Regions from separate parts of the Alkalicoccus luteus genome, predicted to be linked through region 1. Evidence: riboswitches for the same ligand, from Rfam matches in the RefSeq annotation. Region 1 holds a riboswitch; the other holds the start of a gene.
The links. A riboswitch is a leader RNA that binds a small molecule or an ion and turns the genes downstream of it on or off. The one in region 1 is predicted to bind lysine.
Positions count from the first base shown of each region.

Region 2: linked by a shared signal. The riboswitch ahead of lysA (diaminopimelate decarboxylase) and the one ahead of ACSZLD_RS07930 (Na+/H+ antiporter NhaC family protein) in region 1 are both predicted to bind lysine.

Region 1 is NZ_JBPZEY010000005.1:19,206-26,807, forward strand. It holds gene ACSZLD_RS07925 (sodium-dependent transporter) at 1-511, opposite strand, end outside; gene ACSZLD_RS07930 (Na+/H+ antiporter NhaC family protein) at 901-2,475, opposite strand; lysine riboswitch at 2,550-2,720, opposite strand; gene folA (type 3 dihydrofolate reductase) at 2,766-3,269, opposite strand; gene ACSZLD_RS07940 (thymidylate synthase) at 3,266-4,060, opposite strand; gene ACSZLD_RS07945 (bifunctional metallophosphatase/5'-nucleotidase) at 4,074-5,447, opposite strand; gene ACSZLD_RS07950 (sulfite exporter TauE/SafE family protein) at 5,462-6,286, opposite strand; gene ACSZLD_RS07955 (DUF72 domain-containing protein) at 6,319-7,185, opposite strand; gene sufB (Fe-S cluster assembly protein SufB) at 7,310-7,602, opposite strand, start outside.
Region 2 is NZ_JBPZEY010000019.1:3,899-11,500, forward strand. It holds gene ACSZLD_RS16370 (NUDIX domain-containing protein) at 1-190, shown strand, start outside; gene fur (ferric iron uptake transcriptional regulator) at 319-759, shown strand; gene xerD (site-specific tyrosine recombinase XerD) at 959-1,852, shown strand; gene deoB (phosphopentomutase) at 1,927-3,120, shown strand; gene ACSZLD_RS16390 (purine-nucleoside phosphorylase) at 3,117-3,935, shown strand; gene ACSZLD_RS16395 (pyrimidine-nucleoside phosphorylase) at 3,997-5,298, shown strand; lysine riboswitch at 5,353-5,529, shown strand; gene lysA (diaminopimelate decarboxylase) at 5,629-6,963, shown strand; gene ACSZLD_RS16405 (peptidylprolyl isomerase) at 7,150-7,584, shown strand.

The DNA of each region.
Region 1 (7,602 bases):
CAATCCCCTTCTTAACGCCGAAGAAGACAATTCCGAGTACAAGGGCCATGAAGATGACCTGCCAGACAACCGGTGCTGCAGCTCCGCCGATAAAGGTCACGAAGAAGTCAGCGTAGTTGCCTTCCCCTACTCCAGTTGCCTGTCCAGTCAGATAGGCGAAGAAGTAGTAAACAACCCAGCCGGCAATAACGCCGTAAAAGGACAAGATTAAAAAGGACGTCAGCACCCCTAGGATACCACCGATGACCCAAGGTTTCCCTGGTGCAATATTGTTGTAGGATCCGACTACATCAGACTGTCCGCGGCGTCCGACGGAAAATTCCGCAAGCAGGACCGGCAGCCCGATCAGGAAGATACACAGCACATAAATGAGCAGAAAAGCGGCACCCCCGCTTTCGCCGGCGACATAGGAAAAGCGCCAGATATTTCCGAGTCCGACGGCGGACCCAACTGCCGCAAGGATAAAGCCAAGTTTCGTTGCAAATTGTTCTCGTTGATTGGTAACCACGATGAAATCCCTCCCTCTCTATTTATCGAACCATGGTACGCTATTCGTATGATCTCCCCCTGATACTTCCCTCCTTATCGATTTCCATAATTAATCAAAAAAGGCTTCTTTGCTATTTCATTATAATTATATAATGGAAAATTGTCAAAGACTTTTCTGAATATTTCTTTTATGTAGAAAATTGAAATTATCGTTAGTATATCAACGTTTTCGACGGGTTTCTACACGTTTTGCAGTATCCTCATGGAAAATTAATTATTTTTTTCTCATAATGTATACAAGCGCGTATAAACACCGTTATACGAGGACTGTATCGTAACGAGCCAACCTTCATGAAAAAACGAGTGTCTTTCCGCAGGAACACGGAAAAACACTCGTTGAGGGTTTCGGTTTTATGATATTGCGGCAGAACGATCATCTAACCGCTTCGTGTAGATACGAATGCCGAACAGCAGCAGCGCCAGCATCCCGGCTCCGGCAGCGAGCCCAAGCAGCGTGCTGCCCGTAAGGCCGAGCACGAGGAATGAGGCGGATGCCGTGACACCGATTAGAAGCGCATACGGCAGCTGCGTGAGCACGTGATCGATGTGATGACTCCCTGCACCTGCTGAGGACAGAATGGTCGTATCCGAAATCGGCGAGCAGTGATCTCCAAAAATGGATCCGGCCAGAACAGCCGCCAGCACTGGCAGCATGAGCGTAATATCAACAGCCGCAGCGATATCTCCGGCAATCGGCAGCATGATGGCGAATGTGCCCCAGGAAGTTCCTGTGCTGAATGCCATAAATCCTGCAAGTACAAACAGCAGAACTGGAAGCAGCGCCGCTGGAATAAAGGTATCCACCTGTGATGCCAGGTACTCCCCTGTTCCGAGCGCATCAATGACTTCAATAATCGTCCATGCAAACACGAGAATATATACAGCCGGAAGCATCGACTTTACCCCGCTCCAAAGTCCGAGTCCGATCTGAGAAACACGGATACGGCGGAAGAAAGCGAGGATGAGCGCAGATGCAAAGCTGATTAACCCGCCGTACAGCAGTGCAGCAGCGACGTCTGTGTTTTCAAACACAGCCAGGATGCTGGCTTCCCCTTCCGTTCCTTGAATGCCGGTGATGACCATAAACAGAACGGTTGCTCCGATAAGAATTAAAATGGGGATAACTAGATCGGCAACCTTCCCATCCGTTTGCGGAACAGTCTCTTCGTTTTCGCCGGGTATAGCCCCGCGGGAACGGTCTACCAGTTCACCTGTTTCGATTGCCCGGTGTTCATGTTTACGCATCGGTCCAATATCCAGCTTCCAGTAGGCGACGGCAAATACGGCAATGATCGCAAATACCGCATAGAAATTCATCGGTGCAATCATCAGAAATGCCTGCAGCGATCCATACTGGGCTACGCCATGAGTGGCCAGAATCCCCCCGATAATCGTGATGATGTACGCACCCCAGCTGGAAACCGGTGATATAACGCACATCGGCGCTGCTGTCGAATCGACGACGTAAGCAAGCTTCGCCCGGGAAATACGATGCCTGTCCGTCAACGGTCTGCTGACGTTCCCGACCGTTAAGCTGTTGAAATAATCATCAATAAAGATGATGATGCCAAGGAAGCCAGCAGTGAACTGTGCTCCTGCCCGGGTTTTCACACGCGCAAGCGCCCACTCCCCAAATGCACGGCCACCTCCGGTGATCGTGATAAGAGCTGCGATCATCCCCAGCAGAAAGAGAAACAGAATAATATAAAATTCCCACGTATTCACCCCGTCAGCTGTCCAGAAAATCGACGTGACGGTTCCTGCTATATCGGCAATGGCCGCATTTACAAACATATCCTCTGTCTGATGCACCATCAGCGCACCGACAATAATCCCTGCTCCGAGTGACAGCAGCACACGCTTTGTAATCAGTACAAGTACGAGTGCGAGCACCGGCGGCAGCAGTGATAAAATTCCATGTTCCACGTTCGTCATCCTCCCTTTTATCCATACAAAAAGAGCAGGGGAAGCCCCTGCTCGTTGTATCACAGTTGATTCCTCCGTCAGGCAGCTCTCCACAGTTCCCTGTGACAGTGCTTTATCTGTTCAATAAAGCCCCAGCTGAATGAACCGGCTGTCCATTCGCTTCGGCAGCATTGCCTTTCCTGAATCGTCCCTGCCCTGCCGGACTCGGATTCAGTACTGATCGCAGCTGCTCCTCCACCTCACATGACGTGAGGTATCTACCATTTATTCATTATGACTGTGGAATCATATCACAGATTCTGACCGTCTTCAACCACTCTCTCCAAAGTCTGAAAAGTGTGAGGATGCTGATTTTTCTCATCCATCTGACCGTTCATCTCCGCTGTAACGGCCCATTCCTTTTCGTCGAATGGAGGAAAGAACGTATCGCCTTCAAACGAAGCATCGATGCGTGTCAAATACATACGTGCCGCATAAGGAAGAAACATTTCGTACAGCTCTGCTCCCCCCATGATGACGATTTCTTCGTCTTCCGCTGCGAGTGCCAATATGTCATTCATATCGCTGATCGTTTCGATTCCTTCATGCGAAAAAGAAGCGTCGCGCGTCAGCACGAGGTTACGCCGTTTCGGGAGAGGTCTGCCGATTGATTCAAACGTCTTACGCCCCATCACGACCGTTTTATGCAGCGTCGTCTGCTTGAAAAAAGCTAGATCGCCCGGCAGCTTCCACGGCATGCCCCCGTCCTTACCGATGACCCTGTCCCGATCCATGGCCGCAATCATCGAAATCATACCGACACCTTCCCTTTAATCGCAGGGTGCGGATCATATCCGGACAGCTCAAAGTCTTCGAACGTAAAATCTTCGATTCGCTTTACATCCGGGTTGAGCTTCATGATTGGCAGCGGGCGCGGATCGCGCGAAAGCTGCTCTTTTACCTGCTCTACATGATTATTATAAATGTGCACATCGCCAAACGTATGCACAAAATCCCCTGGCTTCAAGCCGCATTCCTGAGCGATCATCATTGTCAGGAGCGAGTAGGAACCGATGTTAAACGGCACCCCCAAAAACACATCCGCCGACCGCTGATACAGCTGGCAGGAAAGTCTGCCGTCTGCCACATAAAATTGAAACAGGCAGTGGCATGGTGCAAGCGCCATTTCATCAAGCTCTCCTACGTTCCAAGCGTTCACGACCATTCGACGTGAATCCGGATTCGACTTAATCGTGTCAATCACGTTCCGCAGTTGATCGATTTGTCTGCCATCCGGCGCCGGCCAGCTTCTCCACTGCCGGCCGTAGACGGGACCAAGGTCCCCATCGTCACCAGCCCACTCGTTCCAAATTCGTACGCCGTTCTCCTGCAGGTACTTCACGTTTGTATCACCTTTAATGAACCAGAGCAGCTCATAGATCATCGCCTTTACGGCCATTTTCTTTGTCGTCACAAGTGGAAAGCCTTCTTCTAAATTCATGCGCATCTGATAGCCGAATGTGCTGATCGTTCCTGTACCGGTCCGGTCTTCTTTAGCAGTTCCGTTCTCTAAAACGTGTCTGCACAGATCGAGATAGGTTTTCATGAGAATCCTCCTTTTATTTCGTCACCGGCGATGCCTTGCCGTACGTCTTTTCCAGCTTCCAGGCAAGTACATCCCGCAAAAATTCCGGCATAAAGTACTGTTTTGAATGGAGATCATTCATCAGCGGATATAAATGGCTGAACGTAAATAGATCCGGAACAGCCAGGCTGTAGATACGGCGGTCTTCAATCAGCCGCTCGGCATCTCCATTTATGAGGCCCTCCCTGCCATAAAAAGATGTCATTCCAAGCACTTTCCCGCGAAAGCCGTAGCCTCGCAGACGGTAGTGAATCATCGTTTCTTCATTGGAAAGACGGATGATTTTCTTTAAATCGGTTCCCTCGATTTTTACGACAGCAGGGTTGATTGGATGAGGACAGATTTGATGGAGATGATGTCGCGTGACCTGGCCTGCAGGCAGGCTGTTTAACAGCAGTCCGGCATTGAACATAGCTGCATCTGCGCTGCACCACTCACGAAGGCCCTCTGCGGCAAGTGCGGTAAGCGAGGACGGTTCATACCAGGAAACGTGCAGCGCTTCAGGCAGTTCAGCGACCGGATGATAAAGCTGAGGCAGTGCTTCTGCTTCCAGCCGCTCCAGATGACGCCCGGTTTCGCCATCCCCCCGGATGCCCTTTACTTCATGAGTGTGAATATGCTTGACACGCGCCGGACTGCCGCTTTCTGTTTCGATCGTAATTTCGCCAATATGGGAAGCGGAACGTCCGCACTGGTGAATCCACGTTTGATGATGCAGCTCGCCATTCTCCAGAACATGATGCGTATGGGCTCCGAGTATCACCGAGATAGCTGGAAACGCCTCTGCTAGTTCGCGGTCAAGCCGAAGTCCGAGGTGGGATAAACAGATGATGCCGTCAGCATGCCGGCTCATCTCAGGGAGAAGCTCGCCCATCTCCTGCAGTGGGTCTTCCACTTTCCATCCGAGCTCCTCATAAAACTGATAAAACGGAATGGTTAATCCAACGACCGCAAGCCGGTAGCCATCCGGGAGTGTGTAAAGCTCCCACGGCTTGCACCAGGATGGACGATTACCATCCGGATGGTACAGGTTGGCTACGAGTACATCAAACTCTGCTCGTTCATAGAGAGATTCAAGTGCCGCTTTCGGCAGTGTGATGCCTTCGTTATTACCGATGGTCACTGCGTCATAGCGCATCTCGTTTAACAGCTCCGTGTTTCCACGACCCATCAGGCCTTCTGTTAACGGGTGCACCCGGTCGCAGTGATCGCCTATATCATAAAGGAGGACATGCTCACCTCGCTCTTCTGCTGCTTTCCGTTTCACCTTCAGCAGGGCAGCAGCAGCAGGCCACTGGTCCAGCTCGCTGTGAAGATCATTTGTATGCAGAATCGTTACTGTTGCCACGCCGGGACCTCCTTTTATAATCCGGTTATTCCTTCATAGATAAGCCTGATGCCGATCAAGAGCAGCACAATTCGCAGCGCGAGCACGAGTGTATCACTTTTCAGCCGGCGATTGATCCATGCCCCTATCTTCCCGCCGAACCAAGCTCCCGGAATGAGAGCTGCTGCGTATACCCAGTCCACATTCCCAAGTGCGACGTGGGATGCAGAGCTTACAAGCGCAGAGAGAAAGACGAGAAACATGGACGTTGCTACTGCAAAATGCGGCGGAAAGGCAAAGAGAATGATCATAGCAGGCACCATAAGCGAGCCGCCGCCAATGCCGAACAAGCCGGAAAACATGCCGACAAAAAAGGCAATTGAAATGCCAAGCCACGCTTCATAGCCATATTCACGGATCGTGCCGTCCGGCTCGCGGAAAGTCCGTTTGATTCCGCCCGGCCGAAGGGGAATCGGCTTAATTCGGTGCCGGATCAGCAGGATAAACGATACGATAATAATAAAGACGCCGAATGCGATTAAAAAACTTGCGACATCAATGCCGCTGTTCAGCCAGACGCCGAACAGGGCTCCAGGACCGCTCCCTGCAAAGAAGAGCAGCCCGCTTTTTAAATCAACGACTTTCTGCTTCATATAAGCAAGCGTCGACGAGAGACCGGTAAAAATCATCACCAGCAGCGATGTTCCGACCGCTGTCTGCGGCGTAATGCCGCTTAACAGCTCTGTATAGCCTCCGAGCACCATAAGTGCCGGGACGATAATTATTCCTCCTCCAAGTCCCATAACGCTGCCGACAATCGCAGCTGCAAGACCGAGGAAGGCAAGGGCAATCCATTCCATTCGTCATGTACTCCTCTGAAAAGCAGCGGAGGTCAGTCTTCGTTATCAAATAATCCAAGCTGCTTCGGAGCCGGCCCCTTTACCGGCAGACCAGCCATTTCCTGCAGCCGCTTTGCATTGCCGGCTGCGTGACCTCCTGAATTGTTGTTAAACACGACTGTCACCGCGCGTGATTGGTTCGTAAGCTTCTCCACTTTTTCGAGTATGTCGTGGAGCTCTTCTTCGTTATAATCGTACAAATAGCGGACTTCGCGCCACTTCTGCCCCGGGGCCGGCTTTTGCCAGGCCGCTTTATTCCGGCCGTGAAGCCTCACAAGCGTATGCTCCTTGTGTGTGGCTTCTCCGACCCATGGAATGGATCGTTCACCGATCTGAGGCTCATCGCAGACGCTGTGAATCCAGTCGTCCTGCTTCATGTAATCGAGCGTTTTTTCTTTGTATGCCTCTGTATACCACGAGGAATGACGGAATTCGAGCGCTGCCGGAAAACGACGCAGCTCTTCCCGGAGCCACTTTATGTATTGCACATGCTTTTGTGTGCAGTCAAACCAGGGCGGGAATTGGCACAGGACGTAGGACAGCTTTCCAGCTTCCAGCATCGGCGTGAAGGCAAGCCGAAAGGCCTCCAGCATTTCCTCCCGTGAATCAAATGGGCTTCTGCCGCGCTGATGACCGGTCATCCCTTGATACGCTTTTGGAATAAATTGAAACCCTTCAGGCGTCTCCCCAAGCCACTTTTGAATATTTTTAGCCGGCGGGACGGCATAAAAAGAGGAGTCGAGCTCTACTGCCGGAAAATGCCTGGCGTATGCCTCCAGTTTAGACGCTTTCGAAGGAAGATCCTCATAAAGCGTATCGTGGTCTCCCCAGCCTGTCAGTCCTATATCTATTCTGCCCATGATACCCGCTCCTTTCAAGTGCTTTTTCGCTTATTCGCTCTGAACTTCCTTTCCCCCGGAAAAGAGAAGTCGAAACAAAAAGCGGACCCGCCGAAAGGCAGATCCGCTTCAGAGCAAATGCGTATTACCCGATTGAACCTTCCATCTCGAACTTAATGAGACGGTTCATTTCAACCGCATATTCCATTGGAAGCTCTTTCGTAAATGGCTCGATGAAGCCCATTACGATCATTTCCGTTGCTTCCTGCTCGGAAACACCGCGGCTCATCAGATAGAAGAGCTGCTCTTCCGAAACTTTGGAAACAGTCGCTTCGTGCTCAAGCGAAATATTGTTGTTCAATATTTCGTTGTACGGGATTGTATCAGACGTTGACTCATTGTCCATGATGAGCGTATCACACTCAATGTTGGAACGGG
Region 2 (7,602 bases), on a different contig from region 1:
TTATATTGCTGAAGATCTAAAGGCCGGACACAAAGCTGCAGATGACGATGAATTTGTTGAGATGGCTGAGGTCAGTTTAGAAGAAGCATCAGCGTTTATAGAAGATGGTACCATTCATGATGCTAAAACGCTGTATGCTGTTCAATACCTGCAGCTGCAAAAAGAACGGTCATCAAGCAGACCTAAATAATAATTATTATTATATTGTTATGATAATCATTATCATTTGACACCCATTTTCAATACTGCTTATAATAATAGCAGAAATGAAGGCAAGCTCCGCTCATACAGGAGCTGCTGAATGGAGGACGACTGTCAATGGAGCAGCGCATTGAAAGAATAAAAAAACAACTTCATTCCCAGAGCTATAAACTCACTCCGCAGCGGGAAGCTGTCGTTCGAGTGCTGCTCGAACATGAGGAAGACCACCTCAGCGCCGAAGATGTTTACATGCTGGTCAAAGAAAAATATCCGGAAATTGGGCTTGCCACAGTGTACCGGACGCTTGAACTTCTTACCGAATTGAAAATCGTAGACAAAATTAATTTCGGGGACGGCGTGTCCCGCTATGATCTTCGTAAAGAAGGTGCCACACACTTTCATCATCATCTAGTCTGCCTGGAGTGCGGAGCAGTTGATGAAATTCAGGAGGATCTGCTTGGTGATGTGGAGAAGATCGTGGAACAGCGGTGGAAGTTCGACATTAAAGATCACCGGCTTACGTTTCACGGTATTTGTCATCGGTGTAACGGCAGGTAGTCGCTGTACCAGCAAGAAGTCCCATTCTATAACTTACGCTGAACGGAAGCCTCAGACTATTCTGAGGTTTTTTGTGTTGTCAGCTATTGATTCAGAAGAATATATCGCATAGTCAATAAAATTCAGGACATTTTTTCAATGCCAACTGCACAAAGGTACGTACCTGTGGTATTCTGAAAGAAGCAGGAGGTGGCAGGATGTGCACCATGAAATAGAAACATTCATTCACTATTTGACGGTTGAAAAAGGCCTTTCACCCAACTCCGTTTCAGCCTCTGAACGGGATCTGCGTGCATATGCCGCATATCTCCAGCAAACAGCTGATTTAAAGGATTGGAACGATGTCATGCGTCACCATATATCAGGTTTTCTCCGGCATCTCTTTGAGAATGGACGAGCAGCCTCTACGACAGCAAGGATGCTTTCTACTGTCCGCTCCTTTCACCGCTTTATGCTGCGGGAAAAACTGTCGGCTCAGGATCCTTCCTCTGACGTTGATGCACCGAAGCAGGAACGCAGGTTGCCAAAAGTGCTTTCTGCTGCAGAAGTAGAGAAGCTTCTCGATGATCCTGCGGGAAAGAAAAAGCCGATCGAGCTGCGGAACAAAGCCATGCTCGAATTGTTGTACGCAACAGGAATGCGGGTGACAGAGCTTTGTACGTTAAAAACATCGGATGTCCATTTACAGATGGGATTTGTCCAGTGCAGAGGAAAAGGGAGCAAAGAACGAATAGTTCCGCTGGGCAGCCATGCATCAACGGCCCTGCAAAACTACCTGGATTACGGACGGTCTGAATTGATGAAAAAGAAGCAGAGTGACGATCTTTTTTTAAATCATCACGGAAACGTTCTCACGAGACAAGGGTTTTGGAAAATTATTAAGAAACTGGCACAGGAAGCGGGAATTGAAAAAGAGCTTTCTCCGCACATGCTGCGCCACTCATTCGCTACACATTTATTGGAAAATGGAGCTGATTTGCGCGCTGTTCAGGAAATGCTTGGACATGCCGATATTTCGACCACGCAAATCTATACACACGTAACAAAAGTACGCATGAGGGAAGTGTATACACAGCATCATCCTCGTGCGTGATGCTTTTTGAATAGAGGTCTGACTTCTGACAACAGAACAAAGATTTCTTCATTATTTAGTTAGGAGTGACAAACATGAGAGCTTATAAGCGGATTTTTCTCGTCGTAATGGATTCTGTAGGGATAGGTGAAGCACCGGATGCAGCGGCATTTGGTGACACAGGCGCTGATACACTTGGTCATATCGCTGAAAAAATGAACGGCTTGCAAATGCCTCATTTGGATCAGCTTGGACTTAGCTCTATCAAGACATATAAAGGGGTGTCGCAGCCGAAACAAACAATTGGGTCTTATGGAACGATGATAGAGAAGTCAGCCGGCAAAGATACGATGACCGGGCACTGGGAAATCATGGGTCTTTACATTGATCAGCCGTTTCGCACGTTTCCTGAAGGTTTTCCAAGCGCTTTGATCGATCAGATTAAAGCACACACCGGGAGAGGCATTCTCGGAAACAAACCGGCTTCGGGGACCGATATTCTTGATGAACTGGGAGCCGAACACGTCCGGACAGGAGACTTGATTGTGTATACATCTGCAGATTCCGTTCTGCAGATTGCTGCTCATGAAGAAGTTGTTCCTCCGGAGGAGCTCTGGAGCATTTGTGAAGCGGTCCGGGAAATGACGCTGGAAGATCCTTACATGATCGGTCGTGTCATTGCGAGGCCGTTTGTTGGTTCAGATGGAGCGTGGGAACGTACGTCCAATCGTCACGACTACGCACTGAAGCCTTTTGGCGAAACGGTTATGAACGCGTTGGAAGATGGAGGCTTCGATTCTATTTCCATCGGTAAAATTGCGGATATTTACGATAATGAAGGCGTGACCGATTCGCTCCGTACAACTTCGAATATGGACGGTATGGATAAACTTGTGCAAACAGCAGACCGTGAGTTTACCGGCCTCAGCTTCTTAAACCTTGTTGATTTTGATGCAAAGTTTGGCCACCGGCGAGATCCGATCGGATACGGAAAGGCGCTGGAGGAATTTGATGCAAGACTGCCGGAAATCATTAGCAGACTTCGAGAAGATGATCTCCTGCTTATCACCGCGGATCATGGAAACGATCCGGTTCATCATGGAACTGATCACACACGGGAGATCGTACCGCTTTTAGCATACAGTCCTTCTTCTAATCGATCCGTTGATTTAGGAAGACGCAGTACTTTCGCTGACATTGGAGCGACTGTTGCGGATAACTTTAAGGTTACAATGCCGGAATACGGCTCCAGCTTTTTAAACGAACTGACAGGAGGAGAAAAAGCATGAATCATATCAACAAAGCAGCAGCTTATATCAACGAAAAGCTTGGCAACCTGAAGCCGGAGACTGGCTTAATCCTCGGCTCCGGTCTGGGTGTCTTAGCAGAAGAGATTGAAAATTCTGTAGCTATTCCATATCAGGATATTCCCGGCTTTCCAGCTTCTACGGTTGCAGGCCATAAAGGTCAGCTTGTCGCAGGGAAGCTCGAGGGAAGAGATGTCGTCGCGATGCAGGGACGCTTCCATTTTTATGAAGGCTATCCAATGGAGCTCGTTACGCTGCCTGTGAGAGCCATGCAAGCAGCTGGGGTAACCGAGCTGATCGTGACAAATGCTGCGGGCGGTATCAACGAATCGTTTGATGCTGGCAATTTGATGCTGATTGAGGACCATCTTAACATGTTTGGGACCAATCCGCTTATTGGGGAAAATGTAGAAGCGCAGGGGCCGCGTTTTCCGGATATGTCCAAGCCCTATAACCCGGACATGATCCGCCTTGCTGCAGATGCAGCTTCAGAACATGGAATTGACGTTAAAAGAGGCGTATATGCCGGAACGACCGGACCGTCCTACGAAACACCGGCAGAGGTTCGTATGCTGCGAGTACTTGGTGCAGATGCGGTCGGTATGTCTACCGTTCCAGAGGTCATCACTGCCGGTCACTGCGGAATGCGGGTTCTCGGAATTTCCTGTATTTCAAATATGGCAGCGGGGATTCTTGATCAGCCGCTTACCCACGATGAAGTAATGGAAACGACGGAAGCCGTTAAGCAGGATTTCATACAGCTCGTTAAGGCTATTGTGCACAAGCTGAACGGATAAAAATAAACGTGAGGCACTTGATTTCGGATTGAGTTGCCGCACAGGGAAGGTGTGCTGGAAGATGCGAATGGTAGATGTAATTGAAAAAAAGCGTTCCGGACAGGAATTGACCGATGAGGAAATTGCCTACGTCATTGAGGGCTACACGAACGATTCCATTCCTGATTATCAAGTGTCAGCTCTTTTAATGGCGGTTTACTTCCAAGGAATGAGCGCCAGAGAAACAGCCGTCCTGACTCAGGCGATGGTTGATTCCGGTGAAACGATCGACCTGTCTTCGATTCACGGCCATAAGGTAGACAAGCATTCTACTGGAGGAGTTGGAGATAAGATCAGTTTTATCATCGGTCCGCTTGTAGCGTCGGTGGGGGTGCCGGTGGCTAAAATGAGCGGCAGAGGGCTTGGTCACACGGGAGGTACGATTGATAAGCTGGAGTCAATCAATGGATTTAATGTAGAAGTAAGCAAAGAGGATTTTATCCGGCTTGTAAATGAGAATAAACTTGCCGTGGCAGGCCAGACCGGCAACCTGGCACCGGCCGATAAGAAGTTGTATGCACTTCGTGATGTAACGGCGACAGTCGATTCAATTCCTCTCATTGCCGGATCGATTATGAGTAAAAAAATTGCCTCAGGCGCTGACAGCATCGTGCTGGATGTGAAGACAGGCTCCGGAGCTTTTATGAAAACGTTGGAAGAGTCGAAAAAACTGGCTCAGGAAATGGTGACCATCGGTACAAATCTCGGTAGAAATACAGTTGCTGTGATTAGTGATATGAATCAGCCGCTCGGCTACGAAATAGGAAATGCAAACGAGATTCGAGAAGCAGTAGATGTTCTTCGAGGGAAAAACGTTGAGGATCTCCGTGAGCTTTCACTTGAAATTGGAAGTCATATGGCTCTGCTTGCAGGGGTATTCGACAGCTATGAGCAAGCGTATGAGAAACTCGCTGCGAATCTTGACAACGGAGAAGCCTTTGAAGTCATGAAAACGTTTGTCGCTGCCCAGGGTGGCGATGTGTCTATGGTAGAAAATACAGATCTTCTCCCTGGCGCTTCTCATTCCATTGACGTCCCTGCAAAAACTGCCGGGTATATAACAGCAATTGAAGCTCATTCCATTGGGACTGCCGCGATGTACTTAGGTGCCGGCAGGGAAACGAAAGAAAGTAAGATTAAACACGGGGTCGGCATCTCGCTGCGTAAAAAAATTGGTGATTATGTTGAAGCTGGAGAATCGCTAGCTGTACTGCACTCTGATACAGAATCACAGGAAGATGCGCGCAGTCTAGTAAGAGAAGCCTATGAAATACGTGCGGAGCGTGTGTCCTCGCCAACATTAATTTATGAAGTAATCCGCTGAAGCTCGGAGTTGCAAAGCCTGCTAACCTGTGCTATATTAGCCAGAACTGAATAGAAGAAAGATAGAGGTGCCGGTAAAGGGATCAGTATGCTGTGGGATAAGGACAAGTGGTACGAGCAGCAGAAAGGCCCGCCGGCCGAAGAAAAACACGGATGTCCAGCCGTGTATTTCTGGGGCTGCACTGAAGAAGTGCAGCACTGTCACAGGAAGTTGTGGAGAACTATCTTTCCGATCGTTGTTAGACGAGAGGAATGATGGATGCAGCTGCCATCATTCCTCTTTTATTTAGGGGCGGCAGCCGGGATAATGTTTGTAAAGGAGAGATTTGAATTGGTTCAATATGGAACTCAGCGGATCAACGAGGCAGGAAGACTGGAAATTGGAGGAGTAGATGCTGCTGTTTTGACAGAAGCATATGGAACGCCTTTATTTGTTTATGATGTGGAGGATATCCGCAGGCGTGCAGCTGCGTTCCATCAAGCTTTTCAGAATGAACAGGTAAACTATCAAATTGCATACGCATCCAAAGCCTTCAGCTGTATCGCCATGCTGGAGCTGGCTGCTGATCTGGAGCTGAGCTTGGACGTGTGTTCTGAGGGAGAACTGTATACCGCTGCAAAAGCCGGTTTTCCGATGGAAAATATTCATTTCCACGGCAACAATAAGACTCCGCAGGAGCTGGAGATGGCTGTTGAACATGGAATCGGCTGCATTGTCGTCGATAACTTTACGGAATTGAGCTGGCTCATGGCCTTGACAGAATCAAAGAAGCAGCAGATGGACGTGCTGATCCGGATTACTCCAGGAGTAGAAGCCCATACGCATGAATATATTTCAACCGGACAGGAAGATTCAAAATTCGGATTCGATTTGAACAGTGGTCAGGCGGACAAGGCAGTCAACATGCTGAAGGATCACAAGTGGCTTCGTCTGCAGGGCGTGCATTCTCATATCGGTTCTCAAATTTTCCGGGCGGAAGGATTTGAAGAAGCAGTTCGTGCAGTCTTTCATTCGATTCGCAAATGGAATCATGAGTTTGGATTTTATCCACAGGTGCTTAACGTGGGCGGTGGGTTTGGAATCCGCTATGCAGAAGGTGATAAGCCGCTTCCGCTCGGTGATTATATTACCCGTATGGTCAAAGAAGTGAAAAACGAGGCAGCTTCCATGAATAAGCCGGTTCCGGAAATATGGATCGAGCCGGGCAGGGCACTTGTCGGTGAAGCCGGAACGACTATTTATTCGCTTGGAGCACGAAAAGAAATTCCGGACGTCCGGACGTACCTGTCTGTTGATGGTGGCATGACCGACAACATTCGTCCGGCTCTTTATCAGGCAGAATATTCCGCACTGCTGGCAAACCGTGCTAATGATCCGATTGAAGAACAGGTTTCCATCGCTGGCAAGTGCTGCGAAAGCGGCGATATGCTGATCTGGGATTTGGACCTTCCTAAAGCAGGCAGCGGGGATCTTTTAGCCGTGTTTTCAACCGGAGCCTACGGATATTCCATGGCTAATAATTATAACCGGATTTTACGTCCGGCTGTTGTGTTCGTCGAAAATGGACGACATGAATGCGTTATTCGCAGAGAAAGCCTTGAAGATCTCGTTAAATTGGAAGAAAGGTACAGCCTCCTCCAGAAAGAAAGCAGCCGCACAAGTTAACAGAGAAGAATAGAGGGCCGTCAGATACGCGTTTTCTGACGGTCCTGTTTTAGTTGAAAGAGAACCTGTAAAAAATAGATGGACGTTTATCAAATGGGCCAGCAAAAGGTTTGTCATTCGCCAAGCTGTGTAAAATCTGATAAACTGTTTTTGTTCCTTATTTTATTCACGCGGAGGTTTTACATAATGAAAAAAGGTGAAATTCGTTTTGAAAATGGCGAAGTAATTAAAATTGATTTTTTTGAAGAGGATGCTCCAGGTACGGTTGCTAACTTTGAGAAGCTTGCAAATGACGGCTTTTACAACGGACTGACATTCCACCGTGTTATTCCTGGCTTTGTAGCTCAAGGCGGCTGCCCTAACGGAACCGGCACAGGTGGACCAGGCTACACCATCAAATGCGAAACAGAAGGCAACCCTCATCGTCATCAAAAAGGCAGCCTGTCTATGGCGCACGCAGGCAAAGATACAGGCGGGAGCCAGTTTTTCCTCGTACTTGAACCTCAGCCTCATCTGGACGGTGTGCATACGGTATTTGGACAGATCACAGAAGGCCTGGATACGATGGATCGGATCCGTCCGAATGACACGATGCAAGAAGTTACAGTTTTTGATGCCTGAAACTAGCGCTCCGGTAAC